DNA from 3 places in the Rhodococcus sp. IEGM 1330 genome. Region 1 is predicted to be linked to each of the others. Evidence: riboswitches for the same ligand, from Rfam matches in the RefSeq annotation. Region 1 holds a riboswitch; each other region holds the start of a gene.
What was found. Region 1 has a riboswitch for thiamine pyrophosphate ahead of R4P57_RS25175 (3-oxoacyl-ACP reductase). Riboswitches for the same ligand answer to the same signal wherever they lie in the genome.
Positions count from the first base shown of each region.

Region 2: it holds a riboswitch for thiamine pyrophosphate, as region 1 does, so the genes downstream of both, R4P57_RS26060 (TenA family protein) here and R4P57_RS25175 (3-oxoacyl-ACP reductase) in region 1, are expected to answer to the same signal.
Region 3: it holds a riboswitch for thiamine pyrophosphate, as region 1 does, so the genes downstream of both, thiO (glycine oxidase ThiO) here and R4P57_RS25175 (3-oxoacyl-ACP reductase) in region 1, are expected to answer to the same signal.

Region 1 is NZ_JAWLSB010000015.1:9,845-20,049, forward strand. It holds gene R4P57_RS25135 (MFS transporter) at 1-32, shown strand, start outside; gene R4P57_RS25140 (GTP pyrophosphokinase family protein) at 102-854, opposite strand; gene R4P57_RS25145 (DUF6131 family protein) at 1,269-1,424, opposite strand; gene R4P57_RS25150 (helicase-related protein) at 1,527-3,467, opposite strand; gene R4P57_RS25155 (type 1 glutamine amidotransferase) at 3,516-4,229, shown strand; gene R4P57_RS25160 (alpha-hydroxy-acid oxidizing protein) at 4,239-5,417, shown strand; gene R4P57_RS25165 (alpha-amylase family protein) at 5,417-6,712, shown strand; gene R4P57_RS25170 (hypothetical protein) at 6,705-6,878, opposite strand; TPP riboswitch at 6,984-7,076, shown strand; gene R4P57_RS25175 (3-oxoacyl-ACP reductase) at 7,125-7,886, shown strand; gene R4P57_RS25180 (LLM class flavin-dependent oxidoreductase) at 7,888-9,156, shown strand; gene R4P57_RS25185 (alpha/beta fold hydrolase) at 9,163-10,059, opposite strand; gene R4P57_RS25190 (PDR/VanB family oxidoreductase) at 10,073-10,205, opposite strand, start outside.
Region 2 is NZ_JAWLSB010000016.1:70,628-80,832, forward strand. It holds gene R4P57_RS26035 (nitrilase-related carbon-nitrogen hydrolase) at 1-797, opposite strand, end outside; gene R4P57_RS26040 (ATP-dependent DNA ligase) at 899-2,413, opposite strand; gene R4P57_RS26045 (carboxylesterase/lipase family protein) at 2,552-4,144, opposite strand; gene R4P57_RS26050 (hypothetical protein) at 4,243-4,890, shown strand; gene R4P57_RS26055 (sugar porter family MFS transporter) at 5,009-6,406, shown strand; TPP riboswitch at 6,470-6,569, shown strand; gene R4P57_RS26060 (TenA family protein) at 6,563-7,285, shown strand; gene R4P57_RS26065 (ABC transporter substrate-binding protein) at 7,282-8,295, shown strand; gene R4P57_RS26070 (ABC transporter permease) at 8,273-9,109, shown strand; gene R4P57_RS26075 (ABC transporter ATP-binding protein) at 9,102-9,848, shown strand; gene R4P57_RS26080 (LCP family protein) at 9,881-10,205, opposite strand, start outside.
Region 3 is NZ_JAWLSB010000010.1:164,768-174,972, reverse strand. It holds gene R4P57_RS21895 (ABC transporter ATP-binding protein) at 1-211, opposite strand, end outside; gene R4P57_RS21890 (thiazole synthase) at 307-1,080, opposite strand; gene thiS (sulfur carrier protein ThiS) at 1,052-1,267, opposite strand; gene thiO (glycine oxidase ThiO) at 1,264-2,331, opposite strand; TPP riboswitch at 2,331-2,442, opposite strand; gene thiE (thiamine phosphate synthase) at 2,489-3,181, shown strand; gene R4P57_RS21870 (NUDIX hydrolase) at 3,120-4,034, opposite strand; gene R4P57_RS21865 (hypothetical protein) at 4,107-5,411, shown strand; gene R4P57_RS21860 (glutamate ABC transporter substrate-binding protein) at 5,408-6,379, shown strand; gene R4P57_RS21855 (serine/threonine-protein kinase) at 6,391-8,820, shown strand; gene R4P57_RS21850 (acetate kinase) at 8,817-10,004, opposite strand; gene pta (phosphate acetyltransferase) at 10,001-10,205, opposite strand, start outside.

The DNA of each region.
Region 1 (10,205 bases):
CCGTCGGAGACACCCCGGTCCACATCGGATAGTTCCACTCCTGCACAGACAAGAACCCCGCTGCTCACCGTCGAGCAGCGGGGTTCTTCGTACGGTGAATGTCAAGCCCGGTCGGGTTCGATCGCCTCGGCCTGCGCACTGAGAAGCATGTGCAGCAGCTCGGGAGGCAAAGCCATGGGCGGCAGAGCGCCGAGAGCGATGGAGTTCTCTGCCTCGCCGCCCAGCTCGACCACCTCGTCGTGCAGACTTTCCATCTTCTCGTCGAGCTTGTTGGCGCTCTCGGCTGCCTCGGTCAGCTCCGCGAGCAGAGTCTCCGGAATCTGCCCGCGGTACTTGTAGAAGATCTTGTGCTCGAGGCTCGCCCAGAAATCCATGGCGATGGTTCGGATCTGCAGTTCGACGAGCACCGGCTGGACACGGTCGGACATGAACACGGGTATCTCGACGAGCAGGTGCAAGCTCTTGTAGCCGTTGGGTTTCGGGTTCGCGATGTAGTCCTTGACCTCGACGACCCGAATGTCGGTCTGACTGCTGAGCATGTCCGCGATGCGGTACGTATCGGAAATGAAGCTGCAGGTGATGCGAACTCCGGCGACGTCGAAGATGTTCTCGCGTATCGCATCGAGAGTCAGGGAACAGTTCTTCCGTTGAGCCTTGTCGAAAATGCTCTCCGGTGTCTTCAACCTCGACGAGACGTGCTCGATGGGGCTGTACCGGTGAATGTGGGTGAATTCCTGCTTCAAGATGTTGATCTTGGTGATCAGCTCGTCGATCCCGAACTTGTAGCTCATCATGAATCGCGTGAAATCTTGTCTCAGTTGACCCAGATCGACGACGGGCTCACTGTTGCTCATGCCGTCGATTGTCCACGACCGGAGGCTGTGTACGCGCGGCGCGGGAATCGAAGCTGGCATCACTGCACGTAGTGCCCAGTTCAGGCGTGAAAAGCACGATGCCGCAGCGTCCGCACTGATGAGTGCGGTGATGTCCGCGGTCGCACGAACACGCTCGCGACCCGACCAGAACCGACCCGGCGACGAGCCGATGACCGTTGCCGCATCGAGCCGGTGCTCGCTCGGCCCACCGATCTCCGACGCGATACAGAGAGCCGGCTGCGGGCTCGGGTTCGAGTGCCATCGCGTGCGACCGCCTTCGAGAATCCCACCGCGTCCGATTTGGACCGCCCGAAGTGGCTCCGCTGGCCGCATCGCCAACTTCGGGGGCCTGCTCAGGTTAGCAGCAATCGAACGTATGTTCTAACGCGTATGTCAGAACCACGTTTTGCGGCCACCGACTGCGCGCCCCATCGAACCGAGCACCGTCAGAACTGCGCCGACGACCACCAAAATGATGCCGATAGTCGTCAAAATTGAAATGCCGGCGAAATAGCCGATGAGGGCGAGAATAATTCCGAGAACGATCATGACTACTCCTGGTGCCAAGGTGAGCCCGCTACCGACGAGTTGCCGATATGACCGAACCTACTCGGGCGCGTGGAGGATTGCTCACAATTGTCCGGTATTTCCTCAGCCCGCCCGCGCGGCCAAGAACGCCTCCGGGTCGATCAGATCCGCCTGTCCGACGATGGACCCGAGGTCGGCGATGCGTTCGATGCCGGTGAGCACCATCTCCTCCTCGACGGTTCCCTCGGCGTAGCCGTAGTAGCAGGTCGACGTCGTGTGGTTGTGGTCCTTGTCTATTCGGTTGGCGCGCCCCTCGATCTGACGAATGTCGATGGGAGTCCAGCGGGGATCGTGGATCAGCGTCACGCGCGGGGCGAGAGTCGACACGCTTCCTTCGGGGAGTAGTAGCTCGTTGGTGTGCAGATTGATCGCACTGGTGGTGGTCGACACGATGACCGACGCGTCGCCGGTCTGAAAACGTCTGATCGACGCCTCCTGATCGGGACTACTCATACTGCCGTCGACGACCGCGACGTCGAGGCCCTCGTCTCGCAGTGTCTGCGCCAGTGCAGCGACCGACTCGCGATAGAACATCGAGACGAACACCTGATTACCTGCCTTGACCCACGTCCGTACCTGATCGGCCGACGCGGGAATGCGCAAGTACGAACACTTCTGGCGGAATCGCAGGGTCGCGGCGCGGGTACTCGGGTTCTTCTGCAGCACCCGCTTCCCGCCGACGGCCTTCCAGATCGGCAAACCCACTTCCTTGCGGTAGTCCACCCACGCCGAGTTGTACAGCCGCTTCTGTGCCGCAGTGAGTTCCTGGCCGAGTGGCTCGCGCGGCGTCGGCGGCGACGGCCGCGAAATCGACCACGGGACAGTGCCTCCCGACAACCACCCGTGCACGGACGCAATATCGCGTTCGCGTCGAGCAGCGTCCTCGGGCTCCCACCGCCACGTCGTCAACCCCGTCGTCGCCTTGCCTGCCTTGACGGCGAACCCGGATTCGATGAGGAATTCGGCCCACTTCATCGTCACCGCATAGCCGAGATACTCCTCGTCGCCGAGGATCTCGACCCCGCGGCTGCGCTCGACAGCGCGAGCCATGTACGCGAAGTGCAACGGTTGATAGCCGGGAGTGGCAGACATCCACACCACCGAGCGGGCAGCCTCCTGATACCGCCACAGAATCTGCGACTGCTGCGATTCGATGTTCATCAGCGCATGCGATTCGTCGGCGATCACCACATCGATGTCGAACCTGAGCTCGCCGAGCGAGATGGTCCGCTTGTTCTGTGTCCGTTTACGTTTGCCCAGGTCGGTCTCGGGCGGAACCGACAGGAGCTTCTTCGTCGACTGGTAGGTGATCAGCAGCCAACGCTTGCGCTCGGACGGCTCGATGTCTGCCTCACTGTCTGCGATGGTTCGACGCCACCCCGGCAACGCACCCTTGGGTGCGACCACCAGCACCGTGCCGATCTCGGCCGCCGACATCTGCCGAACGGCCTCGCACACCGCCAACGTCTTGCCCAGACCCGTCGAATCCATCTGCGCGAAGTACGGGAACCCGGCCTCGAGCGCGGCGAGATGGCGTCGAACGGATTCGAGTTGGGTGTCACGCGGCTGCATCGCCCGCTCCCGCACCACCTCGTCGCGCCAGTTCTCGTTGGCATCGTCCTCGAGCCAACGCTGCAGGCTGTACGGCATCGACTCGTACGGCTGCAGATACTCCGGCAGCTCGGTGCCGTAGTACGCGAACACCCGCGGTCCGGGATACCAGCGCGCCCCGGCAGCGCCCGCCGCCGACCGATCCTCGAAGGGCACGTCCAGCACCCAGACGCGCTCACCGGGATCGGGGACCCGCAGATCAGGAGCAGCGGACTTGCGAGGCGACGTCTTGCGCGGCGCTGCCCGCTTGCGTGGTGCGGCCTTCTTCGGGGCAGCTTTCGTCGTTGCAGGCTCACCGTTCTTGGCGGCCGCAAACTTTCGGGCAGCGCTGCTCTGCCCGGCCTTGACGGTGCGGGCAGTGGTGGATCGGGCTGTGCGTCTACGAGGTGGCATCGGATCCAGTCTGTCGTACGGTGTGCACGAACACCGTAAAGGAGCCCTGTGACATACACGAACGACCCGCGCGCCGTAGTACTCGTCCACGATCAGGACCCGGCCCTCGCGCGACGCGACATCGGCACCCTCGACGCCGAATTACGCACCAGGGGTTTCCAGTTGGACGTGCACTCCTTCGATCACAGCCCCGATCTCGCGCCGCCGCCGCTGTCCGGCGCGCAGCTGTTGCTCGTCATGGGCTCGCCCGACGCCGCGTACGACGACACGCTGACCTGGCTCGCGCCGGAGATCGCTTATGTGCAGGACGCCATCGACGCGCAGGTCCCTATCCTCGGCGTCTGTTTCGGCGGACAGTTGCTCGCTCGGGTACTCGGCGGCACCGTACGCAAGTCCGAGCATCCCGAGTACGGTTTCGTCGACGTCGAGACGTTCGATCCCGAGCTCATCGCCCCGGGCCCGTGGATGGAGTTCCACGGCGATACATTCATCGCTCCCCAGGAGGCGACGGTGATCGCCCGCAACGAGGCCGCGCAACAGGCGTTCGTCCTCGGACCGCACCTCGGACTGCAGTTCCACCCCGAAATCGACCTCGACACCTACGACGCGTGGGCAGCGGCGTGGGACCGCGACGGCGTCGAACATGCGGTGGACGTGCACGAAATTCGCCGAGCCATCGCAGACGCCGAACCTGCAGCTCGGTTTCGTTGCTCGGCTCTGCTGGACGCATTTCTCGCCCGACCCTCGGCGGTGCCCCGGTAGGGTCGAACGATGACCGAGGCCAGGCCCAGCAACTTCAGCGATCACCAACTCGGCATCTACGCCGCCGGGATGTTCGCGCAGCAGACACCGTCGATCACCACCAACCTGGCGCGGCTGGAGGACCAGGCCGCCGAGAAGCTCTCGCCCGAGGCTCTCGGTTACATCGTCGCCAGCGCGGGCAGTGGCTCGACGGCTCGTGCGAACCGGGCTGCCTTCGACAGGTGGGCCATCACGCCGCGGATGCTGCGCAGCTCGGCTGCCCGTGACCACTCGTGCACCGTGCTCGGCACCGATATGCCTGCACCGCTCATGATCGCTCCCGTGGGCATTCAGACTCTCGCGCACCCCGAGGGAGAGCTCGCCACCGTCCGCGCAGCTGCAGAACTCGCTGTGCCGTACATACATTCGACGCAGGCCTCGCATTCGTTCGAGCAGATCGCCGAGGCAGGCGGAGATGCTCCACGCTGGTACCAGTTGTACTGGCCGACGGACGAGTCGGTGTTGCTGAGCTTCCTGCAGCGTGCGAAGGATTCCGGTTTCAGCGCGCTGGTGCTGACGCTCGACACCACCTTGCTGGGTTGGCGGCCGGCCGATCTCGACCGGGGCTACCTTCCGTTCCTGGCCAACCTCGGCATCGAGAACTATCTGACCGACCCCGCATTCCAGGCCGGGTTGGCGCAGCCCGTCGAGGAGAATCCCGTTGCCGCGGCGATGCATTGGGCCCAGATGTTTCCCAACCCCGGTCTGTCGTGGAAGAACCTGGCGTTCTTGCGTGAGCACTGGAGCGGTCCGATCGTGCTCAAGGGTATCTGCACCGTCGGCGACGCCCGAGAGGCTGCAGCGCACGGAGTCGACGGTATCGTCGTCTCGAACCACGGTGGCCGCCAGATCGACGGTGCCAGGCCGTCGCTCGATGCACTGCCGTCCATCGTCGACGCCGTTGGAGACCAGTTGACGATCCTCTTCGATTCGGGTGTGCGGACCGGGGCCGACATGGCCAAGGCGCTGGCCCTCGGGGCCGATGCGGTACTGCTGGGCCGCCCGTTCCTCTACGGTCTCGCGCTCGGCGGGCAGGAGGGGGTGGCCCACGTATTGCGATGCCTGCTCGCCGAATTCGACTTGGTGACCAGCCTGTCCGGTCATACCGGCGCGGGCGAGCTCGGCCGCGACTCGATCGTGGAGTCCTGATGGAGTGGACGAAGCACGCCATCTGGTGGCACCTGTACCCGCTCGGTTTCACCGGCGCGCCGGTGCACGGCTGGGACGGTGAATCGCAGTCGGACCTGCACCGGCTCAACAGAATCGAGAAGTGGCTCGACTACGCACTCGAGCTCGGCGCGTCGGGCATCGCCCTCGGTCCGATCTTCGAGTCCGAGAAGCATGGCTACGACACTGTCGACTACTACCACGTCGACGGCAGACTCGGTACCGACCAGGACATCGATTCGCTGATCGCCGCGGCGCATTCGCGCGGCCTGAAGGTGATGTTCGATGGTGTCTTCAACCATGTGGCGCAAAGCTTTCCGAAGTTCAAGCAGGCTTTGGCCGAAGGTCCGGACTCCGAGGCCGCCGAGTGGTTCCATCTCGACTGGTCCGGGGATGAGCCGACGCATCGAAACTTCGAGGGCCACGACGAACTGGTGGCACTCGATCACGAGAGTCCGCACGTGCAGCAGTACGTCGTGGACGTGCTCTCGCACTGGCTCGAACGCGGCGTCGACGGCTGGCGGCTCGACGCGGCCTACGCGGTGTCGCCGCGCTTCTGGGCCGCGGTACTACCGAAGGTTCGGGAGAAGCATCCGGACGCATACTTTCTCGGCGAGGTCATTCACGGCGACTACGACCGAATCGTCTCGGCCTCCACTCTGGATTCGGTCACCCAGTACGAGTTGTGGAAGGCGATCTGGAGCGGTCTGAGCGAAAAGAACTTCTTCGAGCTCTCCCATGGTCTGGAGCGCCACAACGGGTGGCTCGACGCCTTCGTGCCCGCCACATTCGTCGGAAATCACGACGTCAATCGCATCGCCAGCGTCATCGAGGACGAGCGACATCTGGTGCACGCGTTGGTGGTTCTGTTCACCGTGGGCGGGATGCCGATGATCTACTACGGCGACGAGCAGGCGTTCCGCGGCATCAAGGAAGATCGCGTCGGCGGAGACGACGAGGTGCGTCCCGAGTACCCGGAGACATCCGAAAATCTCGCGCCGTATGGCTGGCCGGTCTTCCGTATTCATCAGGAGCTGATCGGTGTACGGCGTCGAAACCCGTGGTTGTACTCCGCGCGCACTCAGACCTTGGAACTGACGAACACTGCACTCGTCTTCCGAGCTTTTGCCGACGACGAATCGATCACTGTGGCACTGAATCTCGGCGACGACGCGATCCACTACGCGGTCGAGGGTAACGACGTGATAGCCGGCGAGGCACACCTGGACGGCGGCAGTGTCACGGTGCCCGCGCACGGCTGGGCGATCGTCAGCTGAGCGCACTGGCCGCCTTCGCGTCCACGCCGAGGTGATCGACATGCCACCGACAGTGCCCGTCCGATGCGATCCTTACGGCGGCGTCGAACGCCTCGACCGTGCGGTGGTCGAGAACGAAGATGACGTTCTCGTCGAGGCGATACTCCAGGTAGACGCGTTCGGCCATGGCGGCACAGTAACTTGTCACCGATCTATTCGGGTGTCTATCAGCTGAGCTAGAGAACCGTATCGACTGCAGTGCAGCGGCCCACCGAGGCCGGTGGGTACAGTCGAGCGCGACACGGGGTGCCCCCAGGGGCTGAGAACACACCCGTCGAACCTGATCTGGTTAGGACCAGCGAAGGGAATGTCGTGACGTTCGGTATTCCTATCCTCTCGTGACGGTCCCGACCTCCGACGAGAGGCGAGGCGCATGAAATTCGACGAGCAGACGGTGTTGGTCACCGGCGGTGGACGCGGGCTGGGGGCATCGATCGCCGCGGCGTTCGCCGGTCAGGGCGCACGTGTGGTGATCGATTACCGCAACAGCAAAGATGCCGCCGAAGCGCTGGCGGACCGACTGGGCGAGAACGCGATCGCAGTGCAGGGTGACGTCACCGACGAGTCGGCCGTCGCCGGGCTGTTCGGCACTGCACGTGAACACTTCGGCACCCCGATCACCACGGTCGTCAACAACGCGCTGGCCGATTTCTCGTTCGACGGAGATGCGCGGCCCAAAGCCGACACGATCACCTGGGAGCGTTTCGACGCACAGCTGCGTGGCAGCGTCCGCGCGGCCTTGCTCACCACCCAGGCTGCACTGCCGGGTATGCGCGAGTCGGGATTCGGACGAATCATCAACGTGGGCACCAACTTGTTCCAGAATCCAGTGGTGCCGTACCACGACTACACGGCCTCCAAGGCGGCTCTGCTCTCACTGACACGCACCCTGGCCGCCGATCTGGGCGCGGACAACATCACCGTCAACATGGTCTCGGGTGGACTGCTCCGCACCACCGACGCCAGCTCCGCTACCCCGGCCGAGGTCTTCGAGTTCATCGCCGCCTCGACCCCGTTGCAACGCGTCACCACCCCCGAGGAATTCGCCGACGCACTGCTGTTCTTCGCGTCGCCGTGGGCGCGGTCGGTGACCGGCCAGAATCTCGTCGTCGACGGCGGCCTGGTCAAGAACTGACATGCACCTCAACGCTTTTCTCTACGGTTGCGGCCACCACAGCGCCGCGTGGCGTCATCCCGATTCGCGAGTGGAGGATCTCGGCGACATCTCGTACTACGAGGAACTCGCGCAGCTCGCCGAACGGGGCAAGTTCGATGCGGTGTTCTTCGCCGACGGACATTCGGTGCGCGACCCCGCCGGAGCCGGCACCTGGTTCCTCGAGCCGATCACCGCGCTGTCGGCCATGGCCAGGGCCACCACGCACATCGGTCTGGTCACCACGGTGTCGTCGACGTTCTACACCCCGTTTCATGCTGCACGAATGCTGGCGTCGCTCGATCACATCAGCGGCGGCCGTGCCGGCTGGAACGTCGTCACCTCCATGTTCGACGCCGAAGCGCGCAACCACGGGATGGACGTCATCCCGGCTCGTGAGGAACGCTATGCGCGCGCCGAGGAGTTCGTCGATACGGCTCTGGCGCTGTGGGATTCGTGGGACACCGACGCGTTGACGCTCGATCGAAGCGGACACTACGCCGATCCGGCCAAGGTGCACTCCATCGATCACGACGGCAAGCACTTTCGGGTCGACGGTCCGTTGACGGTACCGCGTTCACCGCAGGGTAGGCCGGTTCTGTTCCAGGCCGGGGCATCGGGTCCGGGGCGTGATCTCGCCGCGAAGTACGCCGAGGCGATCTATGCCGTCGCCTACGATCTCGTTGCAGCGCAGAGCTATTACGGCGATGTGAAGTCTCGTATCGACAGTGCCGGTCGCGACAGCGCGACAGTGGGGATCATGCCGGGGCTGGTGACGTACGTCGGCTCGACGATGGACGAGGCCCGACGCAAGAAGGCCGAACTCGATGAGCTGCTGCCCACCGCACAGTCGCTGGCGATGCTGTCCACCTTCACCGGGCAGGACTGTGCTGCATGGGAACTCGATGCTCCAGTGCCGCCCCTGCCCCCGGCGGCCGAGTTCACGGGACCGCAGGGTCGCTACGAAACGATCCTGCGGATCGTCGAGAAGGATGCCCCCACCGTGCGGGGACTGCTCGGCACCCTCGCGGCAGGCGGCGGCCACGCCACCATGATCGGCACACCGGAGTCCATAGCCGACGAGATGCACTCATGGATCGGCCGCGGTGCTGACGGATTCAATCTGATGTGTCCGCGCTACCCGGACTCACTCGGGGACTTCGTGGACCACGTGGTCCCGATCCTGCAGCAGCGCGGTATCTTCCGGACGGAGTACACCGAGTCGACGCTGCGCGGGCACCTGGCGGGGTGATCGGGGCTAGCGTCGTTCGACCGAGTCGATGAACTCCCTCGTCAATCGAGCGATGTCGTCGGCATGGGAGATCGGTGACCAGTGTCCAGCCGGAATGTCGTTGCGGGTCAGGTCTTTCACCCACTTGCCGGTGTCGTCGTAGTGGTACGGCCGCACTGCGACGTCCTCGGTGTTGACGATGAGGTGCACCGGGATGTCGATGTAGCGGTCGCGTGGATTGCCCAGGTGCGGAATGATGTTCGCGCGGTACAGATTGGTGCCGTTGGTTGCATCTGCCCACAGCGTGGGGTTCTGGGTGACGAGCTTCGGGTCGACTCCCGAGAACTCTTCGAGGAACGCAGGCCAACCCTTGGCGAACTGCCGCTTGATCCGCAGCGTGGACAGCCCGGGGATGTGGAAGGTGACGGTGTACCAGGAAGCTCGCACCTGGGCGAGGACCTGCTTGATGCCGGTCGATGTGGGACGACGAAGCCGTGACTGCGACCACTTGCCGAGGTGATCGAGGTTCGGCCCGGAAATCGATGTGTACGAACGAATTCGGTCCTTCGCCCGGGGCTGAGCAGCGGCCTCCCATACCTCGACGGCACCCCAGTCGTGAGCCAGTACGTGTACTGGAGCGTCAGGGCTCACGGCGTCGGCGACAGCATAGAAATCCGAGGCGAGCCGCGCCAGCTTGTACGCCGACTGCTCGGCGGGTACCGAGCTGTCGCCTGCACCGCGGGAGTCGTAACTGATCACTCGGAAGCGGTCTTCGAGTTGCGGCACGATGTGGCTCCACAGCTCGTGAGTATCGGGCCAACCGTGCACGAGGACGATGGGGTCACCGTCCGGGTTACCGCTCTCGAATACCGCGAGGCGGATTCCCTCGTTGACGACCGTCGTGCGAACCGCGTTGCTGCTCAACAGTTTTTCCGTTCTATAGATCGAGTACGAGGCGACCGCTGCGTGCGCGGGAGACGCAGATGAGCATGTGATCGCGTTGCTCCTCCGGCGTCAACCGTGTTTCGAGGTGCTCGGGTTCGCCCGAAAGCACGCGAACCTTGCAGGTG
Region 2 (10,205 bases), on a different contig from region 1:
CGATAGAAGGCCCACCGGTCGCGAACCACCCTGAGCAGGTCCATGTCTAGGTCGCGCACGATTATTTCGGGTTCCGAATCCGACGCCACCTCGCCGACGAATTTGCCTTCGGGGTCCACGAAATAGCTGGTTCCGTAGAAATCGTCGTCACCGTATTCGGATTCGATTCCGACTCGATTGATCGCGCCCACGTAGTACTCGTTGGCGACGGCCGAAGCGGGTTGTTCGAGCTTCCACAGGTAGTTGGACAGGCCCCGCGAGGTGGCCGACGGATTGAAGACGATTTCGGCACCGGCAAGACCGAGCGCGCGCCACCCTTCCGGGAAATGTCTGTCGTAGCAGATGTACACACCGATACGCCCGACCGCGGTGTCGAACACCGGCCACCCCAGATTGCCGGGGCGAAAGTAGAACTTCTCCCAGAATCCGTTGACATGGGGAATGTGGTGCTTTCGATACTTGCCGAGATAGGTACCGTCGGCGTCGACGACGGCAGCGGTGTTGTACAGAAGTCCGGGCTGTTCCTGCTCGTAGACGGGCAGAATCATCACGATGCCGAGTTCCTTCGCCAGTGCGGCGAAACGGTCGACGGTGGGCCCGGGTACCGATTCTGCGTATTCGTAGAACTTCGCGTCCTGTAACTGACAGAAGTACGGACCGTAGAAAAGCTCTTGGAAGCAGACGACTTTCGCGCCCTGCTCGGCGGCGGACCGAGCAAACCCCTCGTGTGCCGCGATCATCGATTCTTTGTCACCGGTCCACTTGCTTTGGACCAGAGCAGCTCGAACTGTGGACATCATTGGCACTCCATCTCTCGCTGGCTTGCACCCTCAAGATATTTTGCGCCGTGTTACGGGATCGTTCGGCCGGTTTCGTATGTATTAATCGTCGGAACTGTTCACGAGTGTGGAAGGAGTGCGCGCACGGCGTCGATGGAGTCCGCGGTGGCGAGGTTCTTGTCGGGGCGGTACCGCAGTACTCGCGCGAATCTCAGGGCCACACCGCCCGGGTAACGTGGGCTGACCTGCACGCCGTCGAGTTCGATTTCGACGATCAGTTCGGGGCGCAGGTACACGGTGTGCTCGTCGCGCTCGCGTTCGTGTTTCGGGAATTCGTCGGTCTGCCACTGCAACAGAACGTCGGTCAGGCCTTTGAAGGTCTTACCGACCATGATCGGGTCACCGCCGTCGGGATCGCGAGCTCCCAGGTGCAGGTTGGACAGGTAACCGGTGCGACGCCCGTATCCCCACTCGGCTCCGAGAACGACGAGGTCGAGGGTGTGTTCGGGTTTGACCTTCTGCCAGCTCTTTCCGCGACGGCCTGCGGCGTACGGTGCACCGAGAGCTTTGAGCATGACCCCTTCGTGCCCGGCGTCGAGTGCAGCGTCGAAGTGGGCCGCTGCTGCGTCCGCATCGGGCCGAACGGCACTCGGAATTCGGTGCCCCGGCGCCACCCGGTCCAATGCGGCCAGGCGCTGTTCCAACGGGGAATCGAGCAGGTCGACACCGTCGAGGTGCAGGCAGTCGAAGAAGTAGGGCTGCAGCAGGAGCTCGTGTGCGCTCTCGGCACCGAACCGACTCATCGTTTCCTGGAACGGTCGCGGGCGGCCGCTGTCTTCGAGCGCGAGGGTCTCCCCGTCCAGGACCACCGAATCGCACGGCAGCGCAAGAACCAGGTCCACCAGCTCGGGCACACTCGCAGTGATGTCGCGCAGAGTTCGCGTGTAGATGCTCACGTCGGTTCCCGAGCGGTGCACCTGAATTCGCGCACCGTCGAGCTTGTATTCGACGGTGACATCGCCGGACAACTGTTCCCAGGCACCGCGCAGAGATTCCGCGGGCGACGCCAGCATCGGCCGGACCGGTCGACCGACCTCGAGCCGGAATGCATCCAGCGCGTCGACGCCACCGGTGATGGCGGCAATGGCCGTCGCGGGCAAACGACCCGAGAGCATGAATGCGCGACGCACCGGCGCTTGCGGCAGGTTCGTGGCCGCGGCAACAGCGTCGACCATGATTCCTTCGAGCGCGCCCTGACGCAGCTCGCCGGTGACGAGCCGGATCAGAAACTGACGCTCCTCGGCTGTACTCCGGGAGAACAGGTCGGTCAACAGCGCTATCCGGCGGGCAGCAGAACCGGCCCCCGACGTCGCCGCGACCGAAGATATCGCCTCGTCCACCTCGGCAACCGTCAGTGTCGAGTCCGCGGCGGACGCAACGTCGAGATCGGCCAGCGTGCGCCAGCCGACCCCTATCCGCCCCTGCGGCAACTCCCCCGACAGCCAGGACACGGCGGGCTCGATGTCACCGGCATCGGCCTCGGCGAGCAGGGCACCGATCTGCCCGATCTTGATCTTTCGCGAACGCGTCGCTGAAACAGCACGGGACGTTTCGACGATCCTCGACATCAACACACACCGAACATAACCGCCCCCACCGACAGCGTGCTGACATCCAATTGTTACCGGTGTGACTCGAGCGACCGGTGTTCTTGCTGTTACGTTCGATTCATGTCAGCAACGTCCCGTGCGACACAACGCATGGACGACGTGTCAGCTGAATCCGAGAACACGGTCGCCCCACGCAGCGCGCATGTCGCCGTCGGGGTCGTCGACGAGAGTGTCGGATGCATCGATCACCAGCGTCCAGCGCGTCTTCTCGGTGTACGGAGCCCAATGCTTGGACGCGTCCAACGCGGCGGGCACGCCGTACCGCGCGAAAGCGAGCCAGCGTCTCTGCATCCGCGCGGACACCGCCATTGCGGGCTTTCTGCCACCGAGCCAGAAGGTGGGGTCTCGGTTGAGTGTTCCGAAATTGCCGAAGACATACGGCAGTTCGGTCGCGTGGCCGGCTCCCACCCGTGCGGCCTTGAGCATCGGCGTCGCATGATCGAATCGGTACATCCATGTCGGCGAATGCCTGCTGTGCCCGTCGGCGATCCACACGCTCGGCATGAGGAATCCAGCGTCGCGCGACATAGCCTGTGCCCCAGCCGGTTTGTCTCGGTCCGGGTATGCAGCCATGATCTCGGCGACCCGATAGGCAGGCAGATCCGCGTGGTCGTGGGCGATGGCGCGGAACATCTCGGAGACGGTGTCGGAGGTGATCGGCATCAACGGAGACTTCATGAATCGGAAAATCGAGGGCTCGTCGTGGTTGGTGCCGATGATCAACGGGATCTTGTGCGAGAGCCCCTTCTGGAAGGCCGCCACGGGATAGCGCGGAACGATATCTCCATCAACGACCGGCGAAAGGCCAAGTGTCCCAGGAACTGTCGTTGGAATCTCGTAGCAGAGAGTGTCACCGGCGGTGACCAGCCTGGTGAAATGCATGTCGAACAGTTCACCGATGTCTTCCCGGTCGACACCCACCAACTCCAGGAATCTCGACGCCACCGCGGCTCCGCGGTCGGGGCCGTACACCGAGGTCGCAGGCGCGCTCTGCACGATCGCTCGCTGGAACAGGCCCTCGGCCTTCGGGGAGGTCATCAACGTGGTGACCGACGCTCCCCCGGAGGATTCACCGAACACCGTCACCTGATCAGGATCGCCGCCGAACGCAGAGATGCACTCGCGGACCCACTGCAGCGCGGCAATCTGATCTCGCAGCCCCAAATTGGTCTCGAACGTGTGCTCGTCGGTGGAGAACGAGGAAAGGTCGAGGAACCCGAACGGGCCGAGACGGAAATTGATGGTCACCACCACCACGTCGCCGTTCTCGCTGAGGTTTCTCCCGTCGTAGACCCGTTGGGCGGACGATCCGAGCGAGTACGCACCGCCGTGGATCCAGACCAACACCGGCCGCAGTTCTGCGTCGGGTCGGGGAGCCCAGACATTGAGCGTGAGACAGTCCTCGGAAATCGACAGCGACGGATCGATCGGCACCGGGCTGTCGCGCCCCTGCGGAGCCATCGCACCGAACTCGAGGCCGTCGAGCACTCCCGACCAAGGCTGCAACGGACGCGGCGCACGGAACCGGAGCTTCCCCACCGGAGGCGTCGCATAGGGAATACCCCGCCAGGCCACGATCGGCGACGCATCGGCAGCAACCGGATAGCCCAGAACGTCGCCGTAGGGCGTGCTCACGAGCACGGTGGTAGAGGACGCAGTGGAATCGGACGCAGCGGAGTCAGACGCGGTGTCCATGGAACCTCCCGTTCGGTCGTTGCCCAACGTACCAACATCGATCACCCCCTCGGCGACGATACGCACAGCGTCGACGCCCGCGACCGAAGGAACCGGCGATGAAGAGAATCGGATGTGCCGCAGTGGCAGTCGTCGGGGCGTTCCTGCTCGGAGCCTGCGGTTCGAGCGGCGAAGGTGACGGTCCGATGGCGACCGTGATCACCGACCGCCCCACCCCGATCACCACGGCTCCCTCTGCCGCCTCCGCTGCGCCGGCATCACCGTCCACCACAGCGACCACCACGCCGACGTCCACCACGGCGGCATCGACGAGTCCTGCTGCAGCCCAGGCGAAGCCGCAGGACTACGCAGGCAAAGCACCAGGTTGGTACTACTTCTCGAGCCCCAGTGGAAAATTCGAGTGCGGTATCGCCGTCCTCGAGTCCTCGATCGCCGGATGCCACGGATCACTCCCTGATTCGGCACCGGAAGTTGCCGGCATCGGTGCATCGCGGAGTGCAGTCAAACCCAATGCCGTGCAGTTGATCGCGGGATCCCCGGCGAAGTTCGAGAGCCTCGGCGATCCCAAGTTCCACCGTTTCGACGGACCCGCAGCGGCCTTGCCGTACGGCGAGGAGCTCACCGTCCCCGGAAGTGGCTCCACCAACGGCCTTCGGTGCAGTGTCGACGAGCAGACCGGGGTCACGTGCTCCGATCAGGTCGGCCACAGTTTCACAGTCTCGGACGAGGATTTCGACCTTCGTTGACGGTCTCGTTCACGCGGCAAATTACCAGGCGTAATGTCCGGGGACGGTACGACAATCCCTGCCGTACGGTCTCCCCAGCGGCCGACGCCCGTGCGCGCGGCCGGAAGGTGCATCACTCATGAATCAGACCTCGGACCGCCACACAGCGAAGGTCATCGGCGTCAGCGTCGCCGCTGCTGTGGGCGGATTCCTGTTCGGCTTCGACAGCTCGGTCATCAACGGCGCTGTCGACTCGATCGAAGATCGCTTCCTCCTCGGCTCGTTCACCACCGGCGTCGTGGTCGCGATCGCCCTCATCGGGTGCGCAGTGGGTGCCTGGTTCGCCGGCAGCCTCGCAGACCGTTGGGGACGCAAGAAAGTCATGCTGCTGGGCTCAGCCCTGTTCGTCATTTCCTCGATCGGTTCGGGATTGGCGTTCAGCGTCCCCGACCTCATGCTCTGGCGAGTGCTCGGCGGACTCGGAATCGGCATCGCCTCGGTGATCGCACCGGCGTACATCGCCGAGATCGCTCCGGCCAAGTGGCGCGGCTCCTTGGCCTCGCTCCAGCAATTGGCCATCACCATCGGCATTTTCGCTGCTCTGCTTTCGGACGCCCTCCTCGCCGGTGCCGCCGACGGCGCGTCCAACGACCTGTGGTTCGGCATCGAAGCATGGCGATGGATGTTCCTCGTCGGCGTGATTCCCGCTCTCGTGTACGGGTTGCTGGCAACACTGATCCCGGAGTCTCCGCGGTACCTCGTCGGTCAGCATCTCGACGAAGAAGCGGCCCGAGTCCTCGCTGAGATCACCGGTGAACTGCATCCGGACGAGCGCGTCCACGAGATCAGGCTGACGCTGCGCAAGGAGTCACGCTCGTCGTTCGCCGACATTCGCGGTCCGAAGTTCGGCCTGCAACCCATCGTCTGGGTGGGCATCACGATGGCCGTGCTGCAGCAGCTGGTAGGCATCAACGCGATCTTCTACTACTCGACGACGCTATGGCGTTCGGTCGGCTTCACCGAGGATCAATCGTTCACCACCTCTGTCATCACCGCCGTGATCAACGTGGTCATGACGTTCGTGGCGATTCTGTTCGTCGACCGAATCGGTAGGCGCAAGCTGCTGATGGCGGGCTCGATCGGCATGTTCGGCGGGCTCGTCATGGCGTCCGTGGCGTTCTCGCAGGCGACCGGTAGCGGCGACGACGTCACGTTGCCCGCTCCGTGGGGTGCGATCGCGTTGGTCGGGGCCAATCTGTTCGTCATCTTCTTCGCCTCGACATGGGGTCCGATCATGTGGGTCATGCTCGGTGAGATGTTCCCCAACCGCATGCGCGCCATGGCGCTCGGTATCGGCACCGCAGCCAACTGGATGGCCAACTTCGCTGTCACGCTTGCCTTCCCGCCACTGACGTCGTCTGTGGGCTTGTGGGTGATCTACGCAGGATTCGCCTTGTTCGCCGCGCTCTCGTTCTTCTTCGTCAAGGCCAAGATCCGGGAGACCAAGGGCATGGAACTCGAGGACATGCTGGGCTGAGGCCGAACCGCAGATACAGGGGCGGCGGCATCGACACCGAGTGACCGGTGTTACTGTCGCTTTCGTTCTGACACGGGGTGTGTCCGCCGATGCGGATGCTGAGATCAAACCCGCCGAACCTGATGCAGGTAATGCTGACGAAGGGATGTCAAGGCGATGACGCCTGTTGTATCTGCGGACCCGGTCCGCTTCACCGATCGACTGTGGAATGCCTCCGAGGACATTCGACGCGCGATCGACGACCTCGAATTTCTTCGACTCCTCGGGGCCGGGACGCTTCCGCTCGATGCGTTCCGTCGATACCTCGAACAGGACTCGCTCTATCTCGGTGGGTACGTGAAGTCGCTGTCACTGCTGGCAGCACACGCACCGAACCCGGTCGCCGGAGCATTCTGGGCAAGCGCCGCCGCGAGCGCGATGGACGAAGCCGCATCGCACGAAGCGATGCTGACCGGTGGAGCGCTGCCCCCGTCGACCCGGACGCCCGAACCTTCACCGGCATGCCTCGGTTACACGTCCTACCTGACCGCGACGGCGGCAACCGAACCGTATCCTGTTGCAGCAGCAGCTGTTCTGCCGTGCTTCTGGATCTACGCCGACGTCGGCCGCTCACTCGCCGGTGCCGCGAAGGCGGTTCTCGATCGCGATCCCGATCACCCGTACGCGCAGTGGGTAGCCGCGTACGACGCACCCGAATTCCATGCCATCGTCGACGCCGCCAGGACATTCGTGGACGACGCCGCGGCTGCCGCGACTCCGATACAGCGCGAGCAGATGATCGACGCCTTCGTCGTGGCATCGAGGTACGAATTGATGTTCTGGGACAGCGCTTTACATCCCACCCCATGGCCCCTGGCCGAGAGTGCGGTGTACGCATGAGAACCACTCGAATCCTCGCCGCGTTGGCGGCCGCCGTCGTTGCCACGACCGGACTGGCGGGCTGCTCGGAGTCGACGGATTCCGACACCATTCGGTTCGCGTTGGACTGGACGCCGAACACCAACCACACCGGCCTCTATGTGGCCCTGCAGGAAGGCTATTTCGCCGAGGCCGGCCTGGACGTGAAGATTCTGCCGTACAACAACACCGCGGCGGACACTCTCGTCGATGCCGGAAACGCGGAGTTCGGTATCAGCACACAGAGTTCGGGAGTCTTCGCCACCTCGGCCGGCGCACAGACGGTGTCGGTTCTCGCGCCGCTGCAACACTGGGCGACGGGCATCGGAGTGCGCGCCGATCGAGACGATATCCCGAGTCCGAAGGCACTCGACGGGAAGGTCTATGCCGGCTTCGGCGAGTCCGGCGAGCAGGCCGGACTCGAGAAGGTCATCCAGAACGACGGCGGCACAGGCGAATACGAAACGGTGGTACTGGGCACCTCGGCGTACGAGGCGGTCTACTCCGGTACCGCTGACTTCACCGTCTCCTACTTCGCGTGGGAAGGCATCGAGGCCGAGCACAGCGGAACGCCGATGAAATACTTCGACTACACCGACTATGGATTTCCCGACGCCTACGCCATCACGATCAGTGGCAACGAGCCCTGGCTCGCAGCCCATCCGGACCAGGCCGAGAAGTTCGTCCAGGCACTTCAGCGCGGCTACCAACTCGCCGCCGACGATCCGGACAAGGCCGCACAGGATCTGATCGACGCCAATCCGGGAACCTTCACCGACGAGTCGCTCGTCTTCGAGAGCCAGGAGATGCTCGCAGCGAAGTACATGAAGGACTCCACTGGCGAGGTAGGACGACAGAGTCTCGACAAGTGGACCGCGTACTCGAAATTCCTCTACGACAGCGGTGTGCTGGCCGATCAGAACGGCGCGCCTCTGACCGCGGAGCCGGACTGGTCGACCTACTTCACCAATGACTACCTCGGCGATCGATGAGTCGGCAGCCGCTGACCGAGGTTCCTACTCGTTCAGCGGTATCCGAGCCTCGCTGCGTCGGTCGTGGCCCGCGCTGACCGTCGTGGTTCTACTCATCGCCGCCTGGCAGGTCTACGTCGAGATCAGCGGCATCCGGCCGCAGGTGCTGCCGTCCCCCGGCCGTGTGGTGGTCCAGGGTTGGGCGCAGCGCGATGCGATCGCCGAGAACGCGGCGGCGACCCTGCAGGTGACCCTCGTCGGCTTCGCGGTCTCCCTGGCCCTGGCGTGGTTGCTGGCCATCGCGGTGGATTTCTCGCCGTGGCTGCGGCGCGCGTTCGTACCGCTCTTCGTCGTATCGCAGACGCTTCCGATCATCGCGATTGCGCCGCTGTTGATCATCTGGTTCGGCTTCGGGCTGCTTCCGAAGATCCTGGTCATCGCACTGGCCACGTTCTTCCCGATGGCCATCGGGCTCATCGAGGGTTTCGCGGCGGCCGATCGGGACGCGCGATCGCTGCTGGCCAGCATGGGTGCCTCGCGCTGGCAACAGTTTCGATACGTGCGGCTACCGTCGGCGCTTCCCCGATTCTTCACCTCACTGCGCATCGGAATCACCTACGCCGTGGTCGGCGCGATCTTTGCCGAATATGCGGGGGCCAGTGCGGGACTCGGCATCTACATGAGCCAACAGAAGAACTCGTTTCGTACCGATCTGGTTCTCGCCGCGGTTGCCGTGACGGCCGTGATCAGTGTGGTCCTGTTCGTCTCCACCTTTGTGGTGGAGCGGTTCGTCGCGCCTTGGGCGCGCCACGGCTCGGCTGGTCTTCATGTCTGACTCCGACACCGCCGACACGTGCATCGATGTTCGCGATCTCACCAGATCATTCGGCGACAAGCCCGTGCTCGACGGCGTGTCGTTCGGTGTTCGTCCCGGCGAGTTCGTGTCGATCATCGGCCCGAGCGGTTCCGGTAAGAGCACGGTGTTCAACATGCTGGCCGGACTCGACAGACCCGACTCCGGCACGGTTCGAGTACCGCCGTGCGCCTACATGCTGCAGAAGGATCTGTTGTTTCCGTGGCGTTCGGTGTTGGACAACACCACCCTCGGGCTGGAAGTGCAGGGCGTTGCCAAGAAGGAGGCGCGTGCGCGAGCATGCGAGCTGTTCCCGGTGTTCGGCCTGGACGGGTACGAGTCGGCCAGGCCGTCCGAGCTCTCCGGCGGCATGCGCCAGCGAGCGGCGCTGCTGCGCACGGTGGTGCAGGGACGATCGGTACTTCTGCTCGACGAGCCCTTCGGGGCACTGGACTCGTTGACTCGAAGCGACATGCAGGCCTGGTTGCAGCAGGTCTGGTCGGAGTTTCGGTGGACGGTGCTGATGATCACGCACGACATCCGCGAAGCGGTCTATCTCTCCGATCGCGTGATCGTCCTCTCCCCCAGACCAGCCCACGTTCGACGGCAAATCGAGGTGACGCTGCCCCGCCCACGCGGGCTCGAGATCGTCACGACGCCGCAGTTCGCGGCGATCGAGAAACAGCTGATGGACGTTCTGCTCAGCGCGCCGACGCTCTGACCGACACCGCGCGAGTTCAGTCGACGCAGGGCTCAGTCGACACAGGGAATGCCGCCGTCGCTGTGCATACCCGCGTCGGGGGCTGTGGCCGGATCCAGGGCCGGATTCGGTGCGACGACCTCGAGCGGGGGCGGCGTTGTTGCTGGATCAGGTGCCGCGGTCATCGGCGGTGCGGGCGTAGGCGCGTCGCCGATCAACCGCGCTGCCTCGGCGCTGATGGCGTCGACGTCGACGAGGTTGACGTCCTGCCCGTCGATCGTGTCGTAGCCCGTGATCGGGAGCGTGTAGAAATCGATGTCGCCCTGCATGACTGCACCGGCTCCCCCTGCGAGCTTCACCGGATCCAAGGATGCATCG
Region 3 (10,205 bases), on a different contig from region 1:
GTTGCTTCAGATGGCTGTAGCTCTTGCCCTCGATGGTCGCCGTTCCCGAGGTGGGGCGGTCGAGACCGAGGATCATCCGCATCGTGGTCGACTTGCCTGCGCCGTTGGGGCCCAGGAAGCCGGTCACGATGCCGGGTTTGATGGTGAAGGTGAGGTTGTCGACCGCCGTCACCGCGCCGTATTGCTTGGTCAGTCCTGTCACTTCGATCATGGGTACAACTGTCCCCCACAGTCAGCGTCCGCACATCGACCCACAGTCGCCGATCGCGTCATCCTTTCGGATGACACACACCCTGAGACAGTCGGTCACATCGGCGAGCTCGCCTGCGCCCAGAATCGTTTCGGGATGCGGCCGGCATGTCGGGCCTGGTAGCCCGCGGCCACCGCGTTCCGCATCGCCGACGCCATCAGCGCCGGATCTTTCGCCCGGGTCACCGCGGTCGCGAGCAGCACCGCGTCGCAGCCGAGTTCCATCGCGAGGGTGGCGTCGCTGGCCGTGCCGATGCCCGCGTCGAGGATCACCGGAACCGATGCGGCGTCGACGATCATCTCGATGTTGTGGGGGTTGGAGATGCCGAGGCCGGTGCCGATGGGCGAGCCGAGCGGCATGACGGCCACGCAGCCGATGTCCTCGAGTCGCTTGGCCAGTACCGGGTCGTCGGTGGTGTAGGGCAGCACCTGGAAGCCGTCGTCCACGAGTTGTTCTGCGGCCTTGACCAATTCGATGGCGTCGGGCAACAGGGTTCGCTCGTCGGCGATCACTTCGAGTTTCACCCAGTCGGTCTCGAGCGCCTCACGGCCCAGTTGGGCGGTGAGCACTGCCTCGGCCGCACCGCGGCAGCCTGCGGTGTTCGGCAACGGGGCGATGTTCAACCGGCGCAGCAGATCCAGCACTCCCGTCCCACCCGCGGCGTCGACGCGGCGCATCGCGACGGTGGTCAATTCGGTTCCCGACGCGACGAGGGCGTCCTCGAGTACCGCGAGATTGGCCGCTCCCCCGGTGCCGGTGATGAGCCGGGAGGTGAAGGTGCGATCGGCGATGACCAGTTGCTCAGCCACCCTGAACCGCCGTGAGAACATCGATGGTCCAACCCTTTTCGACGCTGGTGGTGTCCCAGCGACTCTTGGGCACCACCGCTCCGTCGACGGCGACGGCGATGCCCTTCTCGGGCAGCCCCAGGAATTCGAGCAGCCGACGCATGGTCATGTCCTCGGTGAGCAGGTGATCCTCGCCGTTGACGGTGATACCGATCGCGACCTGTGTCATAGTGTCCTTTCGATTCGAGAAGAGTCGATCTGTGGGAAGCGTTCGGGTGTGGCTGCTTTCGCCTCGGGCAGCGTCTCGCCGGAGATCAGCGCGGCGACGGCGTCGGCGGTGATGGGCGCGAGCAGGATGCCGTTGCGGCCGTGGCCGGTCGCGACGACGACGTTCTCGGTCAGCCTGCCGATCAGCGGCAGTCCGTCGGGGCTCATCGGCCGTAGACCGGCAGCAGTTTCGTACAGTTCGTATTCGCCGATGCTCGGCATGAGTCGTTCGGCGTCGGCGATGAGGTCTCGTACCCCGGCAACGGTGACCTGGGTGTCCTGACCGGATTCGTATTGGGTTGCGCCGACGACCAATCCGTCGCCGCGCGGTACCAGGTAGATCGCGCGACCGTGCACGGTTCCGCGGACGGTGCGCGATGGTGGCGGTGCGGCGCTCGGCCGTCTCCGCAGTCGCAGGATCTCGCCTTTGACCGGCCGGACCGGCAGCGCGGGCCACAGTGCCGCCGACTGCGCCCCGGCGGCCAGAACCACCTGGTCGGCGTCGGGCATGATCTCCACCGGGGTGGTCACGAATTCCACGCCCGCATCCAGGCATCCCTGCTCGAGTGCGGCGATCAGCACCCGATTGTCGACCGACAGTTCGGTCGGAGCCAGCAGGCCCAGTCGAATGTTCTGTGCCAGAGCAGGTTCGAGCTCACGTAGCTGCGCCCGTCCCAGAATCTCGAGTTCGTGCCCCTGTTCGCCCACCCACTCGGCGATGGTTCGTAGATCGGCGGCGTCGGCGGAGTCGAGGGCAACCGTCACCGATCCGCTCGCGGAGAACACCGAGGGGCCGGGGAGGCGTCGGGCGAATTCCGGCCACCGCGCCAACGAGGCAGCGCCCAGGTGCAGCAGTTCGTGTTCGCCGGGCCAGCCCTCGGACAACGGTGCCAGCATTCCGCCTGCGACCCAGGATGCGCCCTTGCCCACAGCCGGATCGTGAACCGAAACTCGGTGGGCGTCCTGGGCCAGGCGCAGCGCCGTCGACAACCCGATGACGCCTCCGCCGATCACAACGATGTGCACGCGATGTCTTCCTCACTCCCTGCGCCCGCATGATCGGGTTCAGGTATTGACGGTAAGGGCGGCGAACCCACTCTCAGCCCCACGATCCTCGGGACTCCCGCGATATCTCGGCCACTCCGTTTTCGGTGGCGGCCACCATGAGAATACAGTTCGTTTCGTGCATCCATCTCAGACCGCCCGCAACCAGACTCCCCGTGAGCGTCTTGCGTCCGCACGCCTGTACCTGTGTACCGATGCCAGGCGCGACAAGGGCGACCTTGCGCAGTTCGCCGAGGCCGCGTTGTCCGGTGGCGTCGACATCATTCAGCTGCGCGACAAGAATTCCGCCGGCGAGCGCGAGTTCGGTCCCCTCGAAGCCAAGGACGAGCTCGCTGCGCTGGCGATTCTGCTCGCTGCGACCAAGCGGCACGGCGCGCTGCTTGCGGTCAACGATCGCGCGGATCTGGCGTTGGCCTCGGGTGCCGACGTGCTGCATCTGGGTCAGGGCGATCTGCCGGTGCACTACGCGCGGCAGATTCTGGGGCCGGACGTGGTGATCGGGCGCTCGACGCAGAACCGCGCTCAGTCCTCGCTCGCCGCGATCGAGGACGGCGTCGACTATTTCGCCGTCGGGCCGGTGTGGCCGACGCCCACCAAGCCCAATCGCAAGGCCGCGGGACTCGAGGCTCTGCGGGCGACGGCGGACGCACTCCCGGAGCGGCCGTGGTTCGCCATCGGCGGCGTCGACGCGACCAATGTCGATCAGGTTCGGGCGGCCGGTGCCGACCGCATCGTGGTGGTCCGCGCGATCACCGAAGCCCGGGACCCGCAGGCGGCCGCTCGTTCGTTGGTGCAGGCGCTCCAGGCCTAGAGCCCTGGAGCCACGCGAGAACCGTGGACGGCGTCAGGACCTGCACCGATTCCGGCAGGCGGTCGCGTAGTCCGCGGTCGGCGGTCACCAGCGCCGTCAGATCTCCATCGAGGTTGGCCTGGTCGGCGAGGGTGTCATCGCCACTGCCGTCGGCGAGAATCGTCCGGGTGCGCGGGTCGTCCACCACGGCGTCGCGGGCCTGGCCTTCGAGCACGGCTTCGATGCGGGTGAGCCAGCCGTACTGACCACTGGGCAGTTCGACGGTCCGCGGCAGCGTCTCGGCGAGCGAGGTCAGCAGTGCGCCGGTGGATCCGGCGCGGTCCTTCCACCATCCGTTCGGTCGCGAGCCCAGCACGTTCGCGGTGTCGAGCAGCACCCGGAGCGGCACGGTGCGCAGGGACGGCCAGCTGGACGCGAAACCCGGGTGCAGCGGGAGTTCGTCGACGATCGACTCCGGTACCCAGCGCAGCTCGGTGCTCTCCCCGTTGGGCACGGTGGTCAACGGATGATCGGTATCGGCGACGACGGTGGTGTAAGACCAGCCGCTCTCGACGCTCGCGGTGACGCGCTCGCTGCGCACACTGACCTGCTCGGCCGAGATACCGGCTTCTTCCTGGGCCTCGCGCACCGCCGCGTGCGCGGTGCTCTCGTGGGAATCGCGGGCCCCGCCGGGTAGTGCCCAGGTTCCGCCCTGGTGGCTCCACAGTGCGCGGTGCTGCAGCAACACCATCGGCTCCCCGCTGCTGGACGGCCCGCTCGACGGTGCACGCAGCAACAGTCCGGCCGCACCGTGCTTTCCCCAGTGCCGAGTGCCGTTCTCGCCGATCACCCAGCCGTCCCCGTCACCACGCATGCTCACCACCCTAGGTGAATCACCTGCCTGTAGTGGCTGCAGTACCGTCCGCCTACTTATATGCTCGGGTGCGTGATCGCGGCCGGTATTACCCCATCCGCTGCCGTCCCCCCGACAACGGCTACGCACGTCGGTGTCGCTGCAGGCAAGCCACCGGTTCGCTACACGATGCGTTCGACGCCTGCGCGGTTGGTCGCGATGGGAACCGCGCTGGTGGTGCTCGCGTTGACGGTCGGAAATCTTGCGTCCACGGCCGTGACCGATCGGGTCGATACTCTGGGCACCCTGTTGGTGCGCACCGAGCCCTTCGCGAACTCGGCACAGAATCTGTACGGGGCCCTGTCGGTGGCCGATGCGGCTGCAGCCACTGCGTTCATCGCCGGCGGTCTCGAGCCGCCCGAGGTACGCGAGCGCTACTCGCAGGCGCTGGGCGAGGCGTCGTCCGAGCTGATCGCAGCCTCGGCCGGGGTGACCGAGAACGACGCGGCAACCAGCGCGGTGCTCACGCAGATCGCCGCCGGGTTGCCGGTATACAGCGGTCTGGTCGAGACTGCGCGAGCCAACAACCGCAGCGGAAATCCGGTGGGCGCGGCGTATCTCGGCGAGGCGTCGACGATGATGCAGACGAGTTTGCTGCCGCTGGCCGAAAAGTTGTATACCGAGCAGGCCTCGCGGGTATCGGCCGATCAGGAACGGTTCACCAGTCCTCCCCTGTTCGCGATCGGCTCGCTGGTGTTCCTGTTGCTGATGACCGGCCTGGCTCAGTGGTACCTGTCGCGGACTACTCGCCGGACGTTGAACGTCGGATTCCTCACTGCCACAGTCGCTGTCGCCGGGCTACTGGGCTGGATGCTGGTGGTGGGACTGGTGTCCTCGATCGCCACCGATCGCGCGATCGACCGCGGAGTCTCTCCGCTGAAGTCCTACACGACGGGTTTCATTCTGGCGCAACAGGCCAGAGCAGACGAGACCCTGGACCTCGCCCGCCGCGGCGGCGGTCAGGATTACGGAGAATCGTTCGACGCCAACGTTTCTCGGCTCACGGAGATGTTTCAGGGCGACACCGCGGTGATCGATGCCCTGAACACGTGGTCGGTCTCGCACTCGAGGATCGATTCCGCACTCGAGGTCGGCGATTTCAACGGCGCGGTCTCCATTGCCACCGGCACCGGCGAGTCCGATTCGGCGGCCGCGTTCACCGCGCTGGACAGCGTTCTGGTCGACGGAATCGAGAATGCGCGAAGCGAACTGCGGTCCAACATCGACCGATCGGTGTGGGTGCTGTCCGGACTGTCGAACGGCGCGTACGTGCTCACCGTCGTCGCGTCGGTCGCCTTCGGTGTCGGCCTGTTCCCGAGGCTGCGGGAGTACCTGTGAAACGTCTACTCGCCGTCGGCATCCTGGCCACCGCCCTGTTGGTCGGATGTTCGCCGCCGGAGAACTCTGGGCCGCAGGTCGACACGACGTTCACCGAACCGCCACTACCGGAAGGCGCGTCCGTCGCCGCTCGGCCCACCGAGAGCCCCGCCGACGACGAGTGCGCCCGCCCCACCGCCAGCCTGCGACCACAGCAGGCAGGCACCGATGCTCCGCCACCGCCCCAACCCACGATCGACGCACTGCGCGCCAAGGGCCGGTTGGTCGTCGGGTTGGACACGGGCAGCAACCTTTTCAGCTTCCGCGATCCGATGACCGGGCAGCTGGTCGGGTTCGATGTCGACATCGCGCGGGAAGTCTCACGAGACCTGTTCGGCGATCCGAACCGGTTGGACTTTCGCATCCTCACCTCCGCACAGCGGCTCGAAGCTCTGCAGGATTCTTCGGTGGACATGGTGGTCAAGACAATGACCATCACGTGCGCTCGCCGCAAGGATGTCCAGTTCTCCACCGTGTATTTCCAAGCTCAGCACCGTGTTCTGGTGGTGCAGGGCTCGGGCATCCGCGGAGTCGAGGACCTGGCGGACAAGCGAGTATGCGCCGTGGAGGGCACCACCTCGCTGCGACGCCTCCAACGCGTCCAGCCCGCCGCCACCGTGGTGACGGTACCGATGTGGTCGGATTGCCTTGTGGTGCTGCAACAACGGCAGGTCGACGCCATCAGCACCGACGACGCGATCCTGGCCGGTCTCGCAGCACAGGATCCGTACCTCGAGATCGTCGGAGACAGCCTGAGCCCGGAGCCGTACGGGGTGGGAATCAACAAGAACAACGAGGATCTGGTGCGCTTCGTCAATGGGACGTTGGCGCGTATCCGCTCCGACGGCACCTGGAATCGCATCTACAACCGGTGGCTGACGGTGCTCGGCCCCTCCCCCGGTCCGCCCAGCGCGACGTACAGCGATTAGGGGCCGTGGATATGGACGACGACGAACAGCAGCAGCCCACGGCCCCGGCCGAGCGAACGCAGGCGGTCTCGCGTATCGACGACAGCGAGCGCACCCGGGCAGTGTCGCGAACACCGGCCGGAGCGAATACCGACGGCGTCTCGGGAACGGACGGTATCGAGCGCACTCAGGCCGTCTCGCGGTCACCGGTCGATGATCGGACACCGACATCGACTCCGTCGCACTCTGCCTCCACCCGCTCCAAGACGGGTCGGTCGAGATCCGGTCGATCGCGCAGCACCGGCATTCGGCGACGACTCGGCGGCGGTCTGGTTGACGTGCCTCGCGTCGAACCGATCGATCCTGCCACTGCAGTGATGCGGGATCCGACGGTGCCGCAGCACAAGCGGTTCTGTTGGAAGTGCAATGCCAAGGTCGGCCGCAGTGAACCGGGTGGGCCCGACGTGGCGATGGGCATCTGCCCGCACTGCGGGGCAACGTTCGACTTCACACCGTTGCTGGAACCGGGCGATCGCGTGGTCGGCCAGTACGACGTGCAGGGCTGCATCGCGCACGGCGGACTCGGCTGGATATACCTCGCCATCGACCGCAACGTCAGTGACCGCTGGGTGGTACTCAAGGGCTTGCTGCACTTCGGTGACGAGGAAGCCCACGCCGTCGCGGTCGCCGAGCGCCAATTCCTCGCCGAGGTCGCCCATCCCGGCGTGGTGAAGATCTACAACTTCGTCGAGCAACCCCGTAGCGACGGGTCGACCGTCGGCTTCATCGTCATGGAATACGTCGGTGGCCGTTCACTGCGCGACATCCTCACCGCCTGCGGTGACGGCACCCGTCTGCCGGTCGAGCAGGCCTTGGCCTACGTTCTCGAAGTGCTTCCGGCACTGGGCTATCTGCATTCGATCGGGCTGGTCTACAACGACCTCAAACCGGAGAACATCATGGTCTCCGACGACCAGATCAAACTCATCGACCTCGGTGCGGTCGCGGGTATCGAGGACTACGGCTATCTGTACGGCACGGTGGGCTACCAGGCACCGGAGATCGTGAAGACGGGACCGACGGTGGCGTCGGACATCTTCACGGTCGGCCGCACGCTCGCGGTGTTGACGCTGGACATGCCGTCGAAGAACGGCAAGTACCTCGACGGCCTCCCCTCGGCGGAGGAATCCGAAGTACTACAACAGTTTCCGTCGCTGCATCGCCTGTTGCTGCGCGCGACGCACGAGGACCCCAGTCGGCGGTTCCGATCCGCGGACGAATTCGCCGGGCAGGCCACCGGCGTGCTGCGTGAGATTCTGGCCATCAGGACAGGTGTCGAGCGGCCAGGGCTGTCGACGGTATTCAGCCCGCCACGTACGACATTCGGCACCGAGCAGTCGGTGGGACGCACCGACACCTACGTGGACGGCACGGTACGGCACGAACGGATGACGGCAGCCGAAGTGGTTGCCGCGCTTCCGGTTCCGCTGGTGGACCCCAACGACCCGAGCGCACCGCTGTTGGCGGCGGCAGTACACGTCGAACCTCGACAGACCCTGGACTCGCTGCAACACGCAAAACGCAACGGCATCGAACGCATCACCGCCGGAGCCGAATCGAACCGTTCCGCAGGCTCCTCCAGTCCTGTGGAACTGAGTCTCGAGATCACCCTCGCCGAGGTCAAGGCCCATCTGGATCTCGGCAACGTCGTCGAAGCAACCGACATTCTGGCCAAGGTGCAGTCGACCGAACACACTTCGGACCCGTGGCGAGTGCAGTGGTACGCAGGCCTGATCGCGCTGCTGCATCACGAATACGATTCTGCGTTCACCAATTTCGACAACGTGCTCGGTGCGATGCCCGGCGAACTCGCACCCAAGCTCGCTCTCGGAGCCACCTCCGAACTGCTCGGGCATGTGGCCGCGGGCAACGGCGAGGAAGCCGAGAAGTGGCGGGCTCGCGCCGAGGGTCTGTACCGAGCGGTGTGGCGAACCAATCGCGGCATCGTCAGCTCGGCGTTCGGCCTGGCCCGGCAGTTGCAGCGCCGCGGCGATCAGACCGGCGCCATCGCCGCGCTGGATCAGGTGCCGATCAGTTCGCGGCACTACTCCATGGCACGCATGACCAGTGTGTTGACGTTGCTGATGGACCGCTCGCGAGCCGAGCTGTCCGAGGCCGATTTCCGTTCTGCTGCACGACGAGTGGCGTTGCTACCCAAGGCCGAGAGCCGGGCGCTGCAGATGCGGACGCTGGTGCTGGCGATGGCCCTGGACTGGATCGTCTCCGGCCACGCCGCCACAGCCGAGCGAGAACCCATCCTCAGCGTGCCGTTCACCGAGGACGGGTTGCGGCGCGGCACCGAGAAGGGCCTGCGCGCACTGGCCCGCAGCGCCACCGATCGCGCCCACCGCTTCTCGTTGGTGGATCTGGCGAACGCGATTCGGCCCCGGTCGTTGTTCTAGCTGCCTTCTCGGACGAGGTCGTCGGCCGCACGCGCGATCGCCAGCTCCTCGTCGGTCGGCACAACCAACACCGTGACGGTGGACGAGTCGGTCGAGATCACCCGAGCCTGCTTGCTGCGCAGTGCATTACGCTCGGCGTCGATCTCGATGCCGAAGCCCTCGAGATTCGCGAGGGCGTCCGCGCGCACCGCTGCGGCGTTCTCACCGACACCGGCGGTGAACGTGATGGCGTCGAGCCGACCCAGCCCGATCATGTACGCACCGATGTACTTGCGCAGACGATGAATGTAGACGTCGTACGCCAGGCGTGCGGAGGCGTCGCCGTCGTCGATCCGTTGCTGCAGTTGCCTGAAGTCGTTGACCCCGGACAGGCCGATCAGGCCGGAGCGACGGTTGAGCAGGTCATCGATGTCGTCGACGCTCATGCCCGCACTGCGACGCAGGTGCATGATCACGCCGGGGTCGATATCCCCACTGCGGGTACCCATCACGAGACCTTCGAGGGGAGTCAATCCCATCGAGGTGTCGACCGCCTTGCCGCCTGCGACGGCCGAGGCCGAGGCACCGTTGCCCAGATGCAGCACGATCTGGTCGATGTCGGCGAGGTCGCGGCACAGGAACTGCGCCACCTGCTCGGACACGTAACGATGCGAGGTGCCGTGGAAGCCGTAGCGTCGGATGTCGTGCTCGGCAGCGACGGTCGCGTCGATGGCGTAGGTCGCGGCCGCGTCGGGCAGGGAATGAAAGAAGGCCGTATCGAACACTGCCACGTGCGGCACGTTCGGCAGTTGCTTCCTGGCGACCTCGATGCCCAGCACGTTCGGCGGATTGTGGAGCGGTGCAAGGTTGCTCAGATCGGAGATCTGCTGTACGACGGCGTCGTCGATGATCGTCGGACGGTAGAAGACCGTCCCGCCGTGGACCACGCGATGCCCGACCGCGGTGACCGATTCCAGTTCGACGCCTGCGTCGGCGAGCATCTCGAAGGCCAGAGCCAGACCTGCACCGTGGTCGTCGATGTGCTGGATTCGCTCGACACTCTCGCCCCGGTGATCGAGTTCGACTCGGCCGTCGGATTCACCGATCCGCTCGACGAGCCCACTGGCCACGGACTCCCCCGAGGCGGGGTCGACGAGTTGGAACTTGACCGAGGACGAACCGGAGTTGACGACGAGGATGCTCACTTGCCCTCCTGATCGGCTGCGGCGGCAATGCCCTGTGCCTGGATCGCTGTGATGGCGACGGTGTTGACGATGTCCTCGACCAGCGCACCGCGCGAGAGATCGTTGACGGGCTTGCGTAGGCCCTGCAGAACGGGTCCGACGGCAACCGCACCGGCGCTGCGCTGGACGGCCTTGTAGGTGTTGTTGCCGGTGTTGAGGTCC